Regions from separate parts of the Actinoplanes sp. NPDC019969 genome, predicted to be linked through region 1. Evidence: riboswitches for the same ligand, from Rfam matches in the RefSeq annotation. Region 1 holds a riboswitch; the other holds the start of a gene.

Evidence for each region. Region 1 has a riboswitch for cyclic di-GMP ahead of ACZ3II_RS14215 (Calx-beta domain-containing protein). Riboswitches for the same ligand answer to the same signal wherever they lie in the genome.
Region 2: it holds a riboswitch for cyclic di-GMP, as region 1 does, so the genes downstream of both, ACZ3II_RS09175 (hypothetical protein) here and ACZ3II_RS14215 (Calx-beta domain-containing protein) in region 1, are expected to answer to the same signal.

Annotation. Positions count from the first base shown of each region.
Region 1 is NZ_JBVHFK010000004.1:163,975-171,254, forward strand. Features, by position in the region: gene ACZ3II_RS14215 (Calx-beta domain-containing protein) at 1-2,954, opposite strand, end outside; cyclic di-GMP riboswitch class I at 3,009-3,087, opposite strand; gene ACZ3II_RS14220 (Calx-beta domain-containing protein) at 3,392-7,280, opposite strand, start outside.
Region 2 is NZ_JBVHFK010000002.1:584,853-592,132, forward strand. Features, by position in the region: gene ACZ3II_RS09165 (hypothetical protein) at 1-1,564, shown strand, start outside; gene ACZ3II_RS09170 (ribonuclease domain-containing protein) at 1,713-2,132, shown strand; cyclic di-GMP riboswitch class I at 2,496-2,570, shown strand; gene ACZ3II_RS09175 (hypothetical protein) at 2,588-3,040, shown strand; gene ACZ3II_RS09180 (DUF5305 family protein) at 3,150-5,600, shown strand; gene thiC (phosphomethylpyrimidine synthase ThiC) at 5,616-7,145, opposite strand; gene thiD (bifunctional hydroxymethylpyrimidine kinase/phosphomethylpyrimidine kinase) at 7,218-7,280, opposite strand, start outside.

The sequences.
Region 1 (7,280 bases):
ACCGAAGCGTTCGGCGACGCCTTGCCGGTGATCGTGGCAGTGCCCGCGCCCTTGCTCGGCCCGGAGACGCTGAGCGTCGGCGTCACCGCCGGGGTGCCGGGCTCGCCCGGGTCGGTCGGGGTGGTCGGGGTGGTCGCGCTGTTCGCCTTGATCGTGACGGTGGCATCACCGTTGATCACCGAGGCGCCCATCGGCCCGGGAGCCCCGAGCCGCACCGAGAAGTACTCGTCACCCTCGGCCCAGCCGTCGTTGATCAGCGGAACCTTGATGCTCCACTTGAGGACGTTCGCGGGGACCTCGGTCACGCCCTTGGTGTACTTGAAGTCCTCGCCCGCCTTGGCCGTGCCGTCCGACGTCCAGAACGGGATGGTGACCGGCTGGGTGCTGGAGGTCGCCTCACCGGTGAAGGCCAGGGTGACCGGCACCTCCGCGTAGCCGTCCTTCTCGTGCGCCACGATGTCCGAGATGGCGACCGCCGGCGGAAGGTCCAGCGGGTCGTCGGCGATCTTCACGGTCGTCGACGACGTGGCGAAACCGGTCAGGATCGACGAGATCTCGTTGGCGGTGATCGAGATGGACTCGTTCGGCTCGTCGATGGTGTCGCTCAGGATCTCGATGAGCTGCGCCGGGTAACCGTTACCGCCGGAACTCGCCGCGAACTTGCCACCGCTTGCGGTGAGCAGGCCCGACTCGCCCCGGCGCACCTCGATGTCGAGGGCCGCCAGGGTGTCCGGCACCTTGAAGTCCACGCCCGGGGTCGCCGGCTCCGACGCGCCGCCACCCACGGTGAGGCCGAGGTGGTAGGTGTACTCGGAGACGCCGACGACGGTCCCGGTCACCGGTAGGGTGCCGCCCTCCGTGACAGTGCCCAGCTGGTAGGTCAGCTTCGGCTGGGCATCGTCGTTGCCGATCGACACCCGCGAGACGTACACGGTGGTGTCCGCCGAGTTGATCACGTTGTTGGCCGAGGCCGTGGCCGAGGTCCGGGCGAAAGTGACGTTGAAGGTCTGGTCCTTCTCGAAGACCTCATCGCCGTTGATCGGGACGTCGAGGTATCCGACCGTCTCGCCGGCCTTGATCGTCACGACCTTGTTGACCGGCTGGGTGTAGTCGTTGTCGCCTGCGCCGACACCCGTATCGTCGACCGCGCTGGCGTCCGCGAACGTGGCGTCGAAGGCGACGTCGGCGGCAGCCGGACCGGTCAGCCGGACCGGGATCCGGGCCAGGGTCGTGCCGGTGTTGCCCTCCTGGACCTTCACGTCCTCGGTGGTCCAGGACGGCGCGGCGTCGTCGTCGGTGATGTTGAACTCCTGGTCGCCCAGGTAGGTCGCATCCACCACGCCGCTCGGGCTGGTCAGCCGGAGGACGAACTTCTCGGCCGGCTCGGCCTGACGGTCGCCGATGATGGTGACCGGGATGGTCACCTCCTTCGTGGCGTCCTTCGGCACCGTGACGGTCCCGGCCTTGCCCTCGTAGTCGCTACCGGCCTTGGCCGTGCCGTCCACGAAGGTGTAGTTCAGCACCGCGTCAGCAGGCGAGTTGGTGTCGAACTTGACGTAGATCTTCTTCTCGACCGGGCCCGTGCTGCCCTCGGTCCAGGTGCGCGCCCCGTTGGTCGTCGGGCCGGTGGCGGTGCCGTAGTAGACCGTTTTGCCAGAGCCCGTGTCGGTGATGATGCCGTTGGCGTAGGCCTTGCCGAGCGCAGCGGTCGGGCCACTCGGGAGGTTGATGGTGGCCCGAACGCCTTCGGGACCCTCGAAGTCGGGCCCGTCGTCGTTCGTCGTGGTCAGCACCATCAGGTTGCTCGACGGGGCGTACGACGGGATCGTCGTGGGCGTGCCGTTCGTCCAGAGGATGTCCTCCGTTCCGTCACCGGCAGGGGCCGCCACCTTCGCCGCGGTCGTCCCGGAGATCGCCTCACCGGCCACGGCGACTTCTACAGCGACACCCTTCTCCGAAGGGTTGGTGAGCGACAGCGGGAAGGACAGGTAGGTGCCCTCGACCGCCGACTCGGAGTTGGCGATGCTGACCTCGGGCAGCTTGTCGTCGTCCCGAATGCCGACCTTGACCTTGTCCTGGCCGCTGATGACGTTACCGCCGAGGGCAGCGCTGGTCACACCACCTGCGAGAGTACTGCGAGCGACGTCCTCATTGACGCTGAAGTACTGGACGTCGGACTCGTCGGAATTGTCGTCCCAGAGCGTCACCGTCGTCGTTCCGACAGTGCTGTTCGCCGGGATGGTGATGATGGCATCGGCAGGCAGCGCCGTGTAGTCCCGGTTCGCCTCGCCCTCCGGCGTCGCCATGTCGGTCTTGAAGTCGGTGCTACCCGCGACAGCGGCCGTCTTGACCGGCACGATGACGTCACGGGTCTGCGGGAACGTCTGCCGGGCGGTGATCGTCACCGTCTTCTGGGCGCCACCGGTCGCCGTCTCGTCGACCGTCGTCTCCCCGGACAGCGTGATGAGGTTGTTCGAGTCGGTCCCGAGGATCGTGCCGGTGCCGCTCTTCGTCAATCCGCTGGCGTCGGTCGCCGTCAGCGCGAGGGCCTCGGTCGTATCCGCGTCCTTGCGGGTGTTGACTGTCAGCGTCGCCTTGTACGACCCGCCCGCGGACACGGCCGGGAACGAGATCTCCCGGGGGGCGACACTGACATAGTCGTTACTAGCCGTCAGGTTCGCACCACCCACAGCGTTGACGTCGCCGGTGTCCGCCGTGTCGCCGGTGCTGAAGCTGAAGATGCCCGACGTGGAGCCGGTGTAGGTCAGGGTGAAGGTCAGCTTGCCGCCACCCCAGTTGGTGGCGTTCGAGATCGTCAGATCGTCGATGTTGCCGGTCGGCGCGGCGAACGCTGGCGAGCCGACGAAGACGCCGGGGACGAGGCCGATCGCGACAGCGGTGGCGGTCGCCAGGGCTTGCTTGACTCGCGTGGGTCCCCAGAGCGTGAACGGCACCCGCTCTCGCGGCGCCGCTTGGATTGGTCGATGACGCATTCTCTTCCTGTCTCCTTCGGCGGCTGGGCTACCTCCAGCGGGGAGGCCCCTGGCTTTGCGTCCCCGTCTCGCGACGGGTTTGCCTGTTCGGGTACCGCACCTAGGGCGGTTCGGGGTGCCGGTTTGACCGGCCCTCAGCAGCGCAAACACCGGGTGCGACGTTCCGCTTCGGGTGGCGCTAACTGCAATCTAACCGGCGTATCGGCCCGTTCGCGGCGGAACGCATTTTTCGGTAGAAAGACCTTCACATAGCCGGTATTCGGCCTGGACGTGTGGCTCTGCCCGGCCGCGACGACCACTCTGACCAGCGGCGAACTGTACTCGGGGGTCGTACCCCCAGGGTTGGAAAACGCAGGAAGGGCGGCCCGAAAGGACCGCCCGCACCACCGCATCGCCTCTTATTTCACCGTGACCGTCCGGGACGCCGAGGTTCCGGCGAGAATGCCGAGCGACGGCGTCGCGGTGATCACCGCCCGGAAGACCGCGCTGCTGCCGGGGGTGAGGCCGCGGACCGTGGTGGCGAAGCGGCCCTTGGGGCCGAGCCTGCCGTCGTCGACCTCCCGCCACGCCCCGCGGATCTGGCGTTGCAGCCGCACGGTCTGACCGCCCTCGTCGGGGTCGCCGGCGACGGTCAGCGTGACGGCGCCGCGGGCATGGGAGACCGCGGTCAGGGCCGGTTCCTGCCGGATCCGCACCAGGCGCACCGGCGAGCTCATCCCGGCGGCGCGGGTCTGGAACCGGACCCCGATGCCGATGGCGGGCTGGAACGTGTAGGCGCCGTCGTCGTCGGCGACAGTCGTGCCGACGATCTTGAAGGTGCCGCCGGCGGACCCGCCCGTGCTGAACAGCTTCACCTTGGCGCCGGCGGCCGCGATGCCGGTGAGGGTGACCCTGCCGGAGCCGGATCGGCCGGCCGGGGCGGTCAGCGTGGGTGCTTTCGCCTTGTCGTTGTCGGTGACGGTGACCGTGCCGTGCCCGCCGGTCACCGACACGCCCGCGGGAGCCGCTACGCCGAGACGGACGGTGAAGGTCTGCGCCTTCTCGTCGCGGGTGTCGTCGATCAGCGGCACCCGGACTGTGCCGGAGTCCTCGAGCGGGTCGATCGTGACGGTGCCGGCGGACTTGCGGTAGTCCCTTCCGGCTTCGGCGGTGCCGTCGGCGGTCTGCCACGGCACGGTGACGGCCCGCTCGGTGGAACTGGCGCCGCCCCGGAAGTTCAGGGTGACCGGCAGATCCGCCGCGTCGTCGTCCTCGCTGACCGTCACATCGCCGACCGACACGGTGGGTGGGCGGTCGGCCGGGTCGTCGGTGATCTGGAGACGGAGGACACCGCCACCGAGGGTGAACTCGGCGATCTCGTCGTCCTCGTCGATGGTGTCGTCCTTGAACCGGATGGCGCCGAGGGTGATCCGGCTGCCGCTCGGGGTTCCGGCCGGGATGACGAGGCCGTCGCCCAGGTCGTAGTCGGCCGGTTCGGCGCCGTCGCCGCCCAGGGTCCGGTGTTCGACGACGAGCTTGCGCTTCTCACCCGGCGTGATGCGGACGACGGACCGGGTACGCGCCGCCGTCTCGTCGTCGCCGATCACGAAGTCCCGCTGCGGCGTCCCGGTGACCGTGCCGACCACCTCGAAGCTGCTGCCCTCGGCGACAGTGGCGGTGGCCTGTGCGAGCGTGACCGTGGGTTCCGGGTCGTCGTCGGTGATGGTCAGGGTGGCCCGGTGGGAGGAGCCGCCGGGGAGCGACACCGTGACCACGGCGGTCTCGTCACCCTCGTACACCCTGTCCTGCAGGATCGGCACGGTGATCAGCGCACTGGACTGGCCTTCGGGTATCCGTACCGTGGTCGCGGGTCTCTCGAAGTCCTCGGAGAGGGGCTCGATCGCGACGTCGAAGTCGAGGTCGCCGGCCGCCGGCCCGCTCAGTCCGACCTTGATCGTGGCGGGGCCACCTGCCTCACCTGCCGTGACGTCACCCACCGTGAACTCCGGCAGTGGCAGGTCCTTGTCGTCGTCGATGATGACGATGCGGCCCTCGGCCCGGTCGACGCCCACGTCGGCGGGGCTGGGACCGAACACCCGGACCGTGACGGTCTCCTCGGGCTCGGCGCGCTTGTCGTCCACGATCGGCACCCGGATCACACCGCTCGTCCGGCCCGGCGCGAACTCGACGACGCCCGTCCTCGGCTCCGCCACGTCCTCGCTGCCGGCGAGCACCTCGTAGCTGACCGAGACCCGCTGTTCGGTGCTCGTCGCGTCGGTGCCGAGGAACTCCAGGTCGACCGGCACCTCGGCGAGGCCCTGGTTCTCGGCGACCGTCACGGAGCCGGCCGAGACGGCGGGTGGCGCGTCCCGCGGGTCGTCGAGGATCTCGTAGCGTGCCTCGACCGGCGGGCCCTGGGGGCTCTCCAGGACGGCCTTGACGGTCTCGGCCGCCTCGTCGGCGGTGTCGCCGGCCAGGTTGATCGAGTGCAGGGTGACGGGGCCGGTGCTGCCGCCGGGCAGTGTGACCGTCACGTCGCCGCCGGTGAAGTCGGTCGGCTCCGCGGGGTCGGCGCTGCCCGGGTCGCCGCTGAGGCGCAGCAGGTAGCCGATCGGGTCCTCGGCGACCCCGGACGGGGTGGCGATCACGCCGACGGTGCCGCCCTCGGTGCCGGACGCACCGGTGTTCAGGGTGAGCGCCGGCGCGGCGTCGTCGTTCTTGAGCCTCAGCTCGTCTCTCGCCGGGTCGCCGGTGACGTTCGGGTCGCCGTCACGCGGGGTGACCACGACCATCGCGGTCTCGGTGTCCTCCGAGACCGTGTCGCCCTTGACGGTCACGTCGAACGTCTGGGTCTCCTCGCCCTCCTCGAAGGTCACCGTGGACGGCACGCTGTAGTCGGCGCCGGCGATCCCGCCCTCGGTCTGGACCGCGGTCCCGTCCTCACCGGTGACGTCCAGGACGATCGGGCCGGGAGCGGGATGGCTCAGCTTCACGATGAAGCGCGCCGTCTCGGTGGCGTTCCCTTCGTTCTCCCAGTCGGGGTCGGGGCCGTCGGGGGATTCCCGGGTGACCGACGCGATGCTCGGGAGCCCGTCGTCGTCGAGGATCCGGAACTCGTGCTCGCCGAGTCCGGTGGCCTCCACCCCGGTCAGCCCGGACAGCTTGATCCGGAAGGTCTCGCCGGTGCCCTCGTCCTCGGTGTCCCCGTGGATCGGCACCACGAGCTGATGGGCCGTGGAGTTCGGGGGGAAGACGAGGGTGCCCGACACCTTGTCGAGATCCGCGCCGGTGGTGGTGCCGTCGAGAACCTCGTAGTCCACGCGGACCTCCTCGTCGACCTCGACGTTGAGGAACACCCAGAAGTGATAGTCATAGGTGTCGCTGTCGCCCTCCGGGATGATGGTATGGGCGTCCACCACGATGGTCGCGTCGACCACCGAGCCGGTGGCCGGCCTCTGCTGCGACAGGGTCGCGGCGCCGGGATCGGTGACGGTCAGCTGGACGGTCTCGGGATCGGTCTCCGCCTCGGCGTCCCGGACTGTCGCCACCGGGACGTTCTGCACCGTCTCGCCCGGGGCGAAGACGACGTTCCCGGTCGCCGGGGTGTAGTCGCCGCGAGCGGACTTGGCCGTGCCGTCGGCTGTGGCGACCCGTACCGTGATCGGGTTGTCGCTGGCGCCGCTCAGCCTGACCGGGAAGGCGAGCGCCTTGCCTTCGGCGACCGTCCTCTCCGGTGCCAGCACCGAGACCTTCGGTGCGACCGGCGGGGCGTCCCGGACGGTGACGGTGGTACGAGCCGTCGACGTCTCCATCGCCTCGAGGCCGTCCATCGCGGAGTAGGTGACCGTGAACGTCTCGGGTCCCTCTACCGCGGCGTCGGGCACGGTGGGGATGATGATCGGGCCGGGAGTCTCCCCGGGCCGGATCCTCAGCTCCCCGCTGGTGACGCCGTAATCGATGGAGCTCGCCGAGCCGGCCTCGACGGTGTACTCGACGTAGAGGTTCTTCTCCGTCGCCGTAGCCGTGTTACCGGAGATCTCCTTGTAGTCGAGGGCGACGCGGATCGACACATCGTCACCCTCAGTGACCGAAGTCTCGGCGGGGATGACCAGTTTGGGCGGCTTCTCGCTCTCCGAGTCGGCGGCCAGGACCCAGCCGGTCGCGGAGCCGGCGACCCCGGCGTCGATGGTGACGGTGAGCAACTCGCTGTACTCGTCGATGCGGTCGGTCACGAAACCCAGGTCCGGCAGGGTGATGCTCCGGTCGCCGGGCTCGATGGTTCCACGGAGAACGTTCTCGCCGAGTGCG
Region 2 (7,280 bases), on a different contig from region 1:
GTCCCCCCGCCCGGTCGGCGGCGGCGGCGCGCTCGCGATGGGCCTGGCCGCCGGAGCCGGCGCCCTCGCCGTCCTGCCGCTGACCATGCAGCCGGCCCGATCCGCCCAGGTCACCGGCGTCCAGCCGGTCCTCGTCATCGGCATCTGCGCCGCCCTCGGCGCGGCGATCGGCATCTTCGCCGGGTACGCCGCGGCCGCCAAGGCGGTGGCCCGCTGGAGCCTGACCGCGGTGAGCCTGGCCGTCTGGGCTGTGGCGCTGATCTCTGTCGCGCCGTCCCTGACGCCCGGCAAGACCCCCGCCACGGTCCGCCTCGGCGTGCTGGAGGGCGGTTTCGTCCCGGCCTCCGCCGCCGACTACATCGCCTTCGCGACGATGCCGGCGCTCGCCCTGATCACCGGCCTGATCATCGGCTGGACCGCCCGCGGCCGGCAGTTCTCCACTCCGGCCGTGGCGCTCAGCGGCCTGGCCGGCCCGGCGCTGCTGACCCTGGCCTACCTGATCGCCGGGCCGGGCTCGGCTTCCGGGCTGGGCCTCCACCCGTACTGGGCCGCCATGACCGCCAGCGGCGCCGGCGTCCTCGGTTCGGTCCTGGCCGCCATCCTGCGCGGCGCGCCCGAGGACCACGCCACCAGCTCCTCCCCCGCTGCTGCCGCCTCCTCTGCCGACGGCCTTTCTTCGGACGCCAAGGCGGAGCCCACCACCGGCCTTCCCCGCCGCGATGTGCCGACCGAGTCCGCCATCGCCGCGGCGGCGGCCGCCGCCGCCCAGCGCCCCGAGGACCAGCTACGCCCGTCCGACACCGGCGTCTTCTCCGTCGCCGACCGGCCGCATCCGCTTCAGGACCTGACCGCCACACCGTCCGGGCCTTCCGCCGCCTCCTCACCCTTCACCTCGGGCAGCGGCACCCCCTTCGGCTCCCCCACCCCGGGCGCCCCCTCCGGATACTCTGCCTCGGCCTCAGCCGTTGTTCCCGGAACGCCTGCCCCCGGCATCCCTGCCTCGGCTTCCGTTCCCGGCATCCCCGCGCCGGTCGCCCGGAAGGCCTCCGCCCAGGTCAACGGCTCCGGCGACGCGGCCCGGCCCTCGGCTCCCGGCATCCCCGCTCAGCCCGCCGACCCCGGCAACCGGGTTCCCGCGGGCGCGCCCGGCTTCGCCGACCAGTCGGCCTCGTCCGCGGATGCCCGCTTCTCCGGACAGCAGCCGGCCCCCAAGAGCGCGAGCGGCGGCTTGCGGCGCGGATGGCGTACGCGCCGCTCCGCTCCCGAACCCCAGGCCGCCACGCCGTCCACCGCCCTGACCGGCGACACCGGCTCGTTCAACGGTTTCGCCGCCACCCAGCCCGGTCCTCGCGTCGGCATCGACACCGCCGAGCATCCGCGGGTCGCCGCCCGTACCCCGCGTGGCCCGCTCGTCCCCGAGCCGACCGCCGTCAGCGCTCCCCTCCCGCATCCGCAGCCGGTGTCCCCGCCTCCCGTCGCCCCTCAGCCGGACCAGCGCCGCGGCAAGAACGGCGCCCGCGAGGAGGACTACGTCGACTGGGTCAACGGCCTCGGCGGCGCCTGACCGGCCCCTCGCGGCACGGTTTCCGTCACGCAAGCATCGGCGAACACCGATGGAATGATGGGTTCGGGAGGTACCGCCGACCGCACGCACCGACAACGATGATCGATGTCCGGGTCACATCCCCGCCTCGACGCATCGGAGCCCGATCATGAGCACCCGCATCGGCCGGTTCCTCTCCGGCTTGACCCTGGTCTTCGCCCTCTCCGGCACCGCTCTCGTCGCCCCCGCGGTGGTCGCGCCGGCCGCCACCGACGCCGCCCAGGCCGCCGTCCACTCCAGCTGCACCATCAGCCGGTGCTCCGCCGCCCGCACGGCTTTCACCGGCTGGAAGTCCCTGGGCTGGCCGACCTCCGCCGGCTGGTACGCGTGGCCCTACGGCAACTACAACTACACCGGCGGCACCTTCTACAACCGCGAGGGCCAGCTCCCTTCCGCGACCTACTCGGAGTACGACGTCTACTCCCGCACGCGCGGCGCCTCCCGCGACGCCTACCGCATCGTCGTCAACCGCAGCACCCGCGTCGCCTACTTCACCCCCGACCACTACGTCACCTTCTACAAGCTCTGACCCCGACCCCGCGGACCCGCCGGCCGTATCCCAGCCTCGCCTCCCACCCATCACCACCGGCCTCAGCGACGGCTCACGCGATCCGGGAGGAGGCGAGCCGGAGAGGGGTGCGGACACTTCGGCCCGGAAGACCGCTTTCCTGGTACGCGCGACGACCGTCCTCTCGACGGTCGCCGCGACCCGTTCCGGCCCGTTTCGCCGGGCCGCGACCAGCCTCGGAAACCGTTCGGCAACCGACTAGCACCTCGTTCGGTCTCAGGTGCGAGAACCTCGACATCGCCGCGAAAAATCATGGGCTCGACGCTTAGGCCCACCCCTACCCGACCGAACAACCTGGCGTAACCAAAACGAGCAACTCGCTCGGGCCGACAAACGCAAACCCGCCGCAAGCCGGGGACGCAAAGCCACAGGGCCCACGAGGCCGGCTGGGCTACCGACCAGGGGAGAACATATAAATGCGTAACATCATGCAGCTCGTTGGTGGCGTCGCTGTCGCAGGCGCTGTCGCCGCCGGCTCGACCGCCTTCACCGCGAACGGCGTCACCGCCGCACTTGTCGGCGGGAACATCGACGGCAGCACCAACATCATCGCTGGTGGTGCGCTGGCCGCCCCGAAGTCCGTGGTCGGCGCCCGCCTGACCGAGGCGGTCTTCACCCACGACGCCACCGACCCCAACCTGATCACCGGTGTAAACATCAAGATCGACGGTGGCAGCGGTGTCACACTGCCCGTCACCTCCTCGGTGAAGGTCAAGATCGCGTCGGGTGGCGGCACTTCGACGAACAAGAACAGCCTCTTCTACGCATGCTCGAGCGCCGGCGGCACCGCCTGGACCTGCCTTGACCCGACCGGTAACTACACCGGTGTGACGACGCTCGACGTCGCCGTTGTGCCCACGGTCGCATAAAGCACCTGAGATGCTCGAACCGTAGGCGAAGCCAGGGTCAGTTACTCGCTGCGGGCGCGATTCGCCCGCCTGGGAGTTCACCATCGTTTCCAAGGTTCGACGTCTGACAATGGCCGCCATCCTCGTGATGGCGGCCATTGGCGCTTGGGCGGTCACCACGGATCGCATTTCATATGTCGTCACTCACGGCATCAGCATGCAACCGGTGTATCACCAGGGCGACCTGGTATTCGTCATCAAATTCGATACGTACCAAACAGGGCAGATCGCTGCTTACCATGGTGCCAACGGCCAGATCGAGGTACTGCATCGCATCATCGGCGGCGACGCCCACACGGGATATGTCCTCAAGGGAGACAACAACCAGTCGATAGACGCCGACAAGCCCACCGCCGAGCAGATGATCGGACGCGCGGTACTGCACGTCCCCGGCGGGGGTGGCTGGCTGCGGCCACTGCTGAGCCCGACCGGCCTGGGCATGATCAGCTTTTTGTTCGTCAGCGGCGGCGCGGGCGCAGCGAAGACGCGCCGCATGATCGCGCGCGGTCGCCGGAAGAAGAGAGCGAAGGGCATGTCTGGCGGAGGCGGGTCGTGGGCGACTGCGGCGGTCGTTATCAAGACGATCCGCCGCCTGCATCCCGCTGTTCGTGTGCTCGCTGCGATAACCGCGGTGTCGGCGGTGGCCGGCCTGCTGCTGGGTGTTCTCGGCTGGATGAAGCCGGTCACCGAGACGGTCGCGGGTACCGGGCGCCCTGGCGAGTCGATGGTCTTCTCCTACTCGGCGGAGGTCGAACCGTCCGCGGCATACGACGGCACGACGGTCCACTCTCCCGATCCGATCTTCCGAAAGCTGGCCACCCTCGTCGACCTGCACATGCAGTATCGAGGCGAGCCCGGGCACATCGCGGTCAATGCGCGGCTGTCCGCGGAGAACGGATGGCACAAGACGCTGCAACTGATGCAGCGCAAGCGTTTCACCAGCCAGATGTACAGCGACTCGGTTCAGCTCGATCTGACCGGGTGGTCGGAGCGCACAACCGCGGCCGGGACCGCGATCGGCACCGACATGGGTCCGATCACCGCCGCGATCACTGCAGAGATCCAGCACGGTGACGGCACGGTCTTCGCGCCGAAGATCTCGTTGAATCTCGCCCCGCTCGTGCTCACCCTCGTGGGAGGCCCGGACGCTCTGGTTGTCGACCAGTCCAGCACCGGCAGCACGGTTCAGATCCGGCAGATCGGCATATCCGGGTACCACCTTCTGACCGCTCCACAGGCCCGGCTGTACGCCGTGTACCTACTGCTCATCGGGTTGATCGGTACGGTGACCGTAGCCACCATGGCTGTTCGGCATGTGCCGTTGCGGACGCGGGTGCAGATTCAGCGGCGGTATCCGCATCTGATCGTTCCGGTGGAGCCGATGGCCAGTCCGCCGGGGAAGCCAGTCGTCGTCGTGGACTCGTTTCCGGCGTTGGTGAAGTTGGCTGAGAAGTACGGGCAGATGATCCTCACCTGGACTCGGCCGGATGGGGCTGACGACTTCGTGGTTCGGGACGAGGGCATCCTCTACCGGTATCGGATCGAACCGGCCTCTGCGGTCACTCCGGCGACCCCCAAAGCCAGGCGGCCGGTGAAGTCGACGCCGGAGGGCACGGCCTCGGCTACCCGTACGGGGCCCGCCGGTGACGGGTCTCCGGACCCGGTCCATGTCACCGAGGAGAAGGCCGACGAGCCCGCGCAACCCGCCGCGCCTGAGATCGAGGTCAGTGCGGGGCCCGGGGAACCGGCGACGACCGGGGCCACGGCGAAGAAGGCTCCCGCACGGAAACGGACGACCAGGGCCGCCGGCTCGGCGACACCGGCGAAGGCGCCCGCCAAAGCGGTGGCGAAGCGGGCCCGCGCGAAGGCGACAGCGGTTGCGCCGGATGCCGGTTCTGATCAGCCGGTGACCACTGTCGCGGACCTTCCGCCGTTCGGGCCCAGGATCGCAGCTCCCCTGGAAGTCCTCGTGAGCCCTGCTCCGAAACTGTCCACTGCCGCACCGAGCGATACGGCCGACAGCCCCGCCGATCCAACGGACGAGCCGCTCGATGCGGCGGGCGGCAAGCACCGGAAGACCGACGCAGCCGAGACCGGGACCGGTACGGATACCGGTGGTGGCGCCGCTGAGGGCCCGGCGGATCACAGCGCGCCGGAGTCGATCGAGGATCTCAAGAAGGAACTCGCCGAACTGGCGGAGGTGACGGCGCAGCCGAGCGGGAAACCGCAACGACCGGCCAGGAAGCGGACCGGCCGCCGCACACCCCGATCCCGGAAGCCCGATCCGGCCGCGCGGGAGGGCCGGGTCGAGGAGACCGAGCGCGACACCCGTACCACCGCGGGGGTGGAGACCGCAGGCGAAGCGGACCGCAAGCCGGACGCCGACGCCGCCCGGGCCGAGATCGCCGACCTGGCCGAACGGAACCGGCCGATCGCCGGCCCGGAACCCATCTACGACTTCCTGCCCGCGGCGAAGCGACCGGCCAACCAGCTCGCCGACGGCGACGCCGACGAGCTGTGACCGTACGGAACGAAATCAGGCGGTCGGTGTGACCGGGAGATAGACCCGGCCGCCCGCGTCGACGAACTCGGCGGACTTCGCTTTCATGCCGGCTTCGCGGATCTCGTGGCTGATTCGCATGGAGCAGAACTTCGGGCCGCACATGGAGCAGAAGTGCGCGGTCTTCGCGGGGGCCGCCGGCAGGGTCTCGTCGTGGTACGACCGGGCGGTCTCCGGGTCCAGCGACAGCTCGAACTGGTCCTCCCACCGGAAGTCGAACCGGGCCCGGGACAGCGCGTCGTCCCACTCCTGCGCGCCCGGGTGGCCCTTGGCGAGGTCGGCCGCGTGCGCCGCGATCTTGTACGCGATCATGCCCGCCTTCACGTCCTCCTTGTTGGGCAGGCCCAGGTGTTCCTTGGGGGTGACGTAGCAGAGCATCGCCGTACCGAACCAGCCGATCATCGCGGCGCCGATCGCGGACGTGATGTGGTCGTAGGCGGGCGCGATGTCGGTGGCCAGCGGCCCGAGCGTGTAGAACGGGGCGCCGCCGCAGATCTCCTGCTGCAGGTCCACGTTTTCCTTGATCTTGTGCATGGGTACGTGGCCGGGGCCCTCAACCATGACCTGGACGTCGTACTCCCAGGCGATGTGGGTGAGTTCGCCGAGGGTACGCAGCTCCGCGAACTGGGCCTCGTCGTTGGCGTCGGCGATCGATCCGGGGCGGAGGCCGTCGCCGAGGGAGAACGTGATGTCGTACTCCCGGAAGATCTCGCACAGTTCCCGGAAGTGGGTGTAGAGGAAGTTCTGCCGGTGCTCGGCGAGACACCAGGCGGCCATGATCGAGCCGCCGCGGGAGACGATGCCGGTGACGCGTTCGGCGGCGAGCGGCACGTATTCGAGCAGCACCCCGGCGTGGATCGTCATGTAGTCGACGCCCTGCTCCGCCTGCTCGATGACGGTCTCCCGGAACAGTTCCCAGGTCAGCTGCAGCGGGTCGCCCTTGACCTTCTCCAGGGCCTGGTAGATCGGGACGGTGCCGATCGGGACGGGCGAGTTCCGTACGATCGCCTCCCGGGTCTCGTGGATCCGCGGCCCGGTGGACAGGTCCATCACGGTGTCGGCGCCCCAGCGGGTGGCCCAGGTGAGCTTCTCGACCTCCTCGGCGACCGACGAGGTGACGGCCGAGGTGCCGATGTTGGCGTTGACCTTCACCAGGAACCTGGAACCGATCACCATCGGCTCGGACTCCGGGTGGTTGACGTTGACCGGCAGCACTGCCCGGCCGGCGGCGATCTCGTCGCGGACGACCTCCGGAGAGACGCCTTCGCGGATCGCCGCGTACTCCATCTCCGGTGTGATGATCCCGGCCCGCGCGGCGGCGAGCTGGGTCTGCCCGGTTCGCCACGGTTTCCGCATCTCCGGCAGACCGACGGTGGGTTCGCTGCCCGGACCGGACGTGTCGTAGAGCCGGACCGGCGGGTTGTCGCCGGTCAGCACGACCTCGCTGAACGGCACCTGGATGTCGGGGCGGGAACCCTCTACATAGACCTTGCGACGCATGACCATACCTCCCCAAAGTTGTACAAAACCGGCGGCAGATGGCAGCACGAAGCCATCGAGAGCAAGCCGCCGGGAGATCTAGACGGACCAGCCGAAGTGGTCCAGCGGGCCCGGACCCGCACCGAGACGCCAGGCGCTACC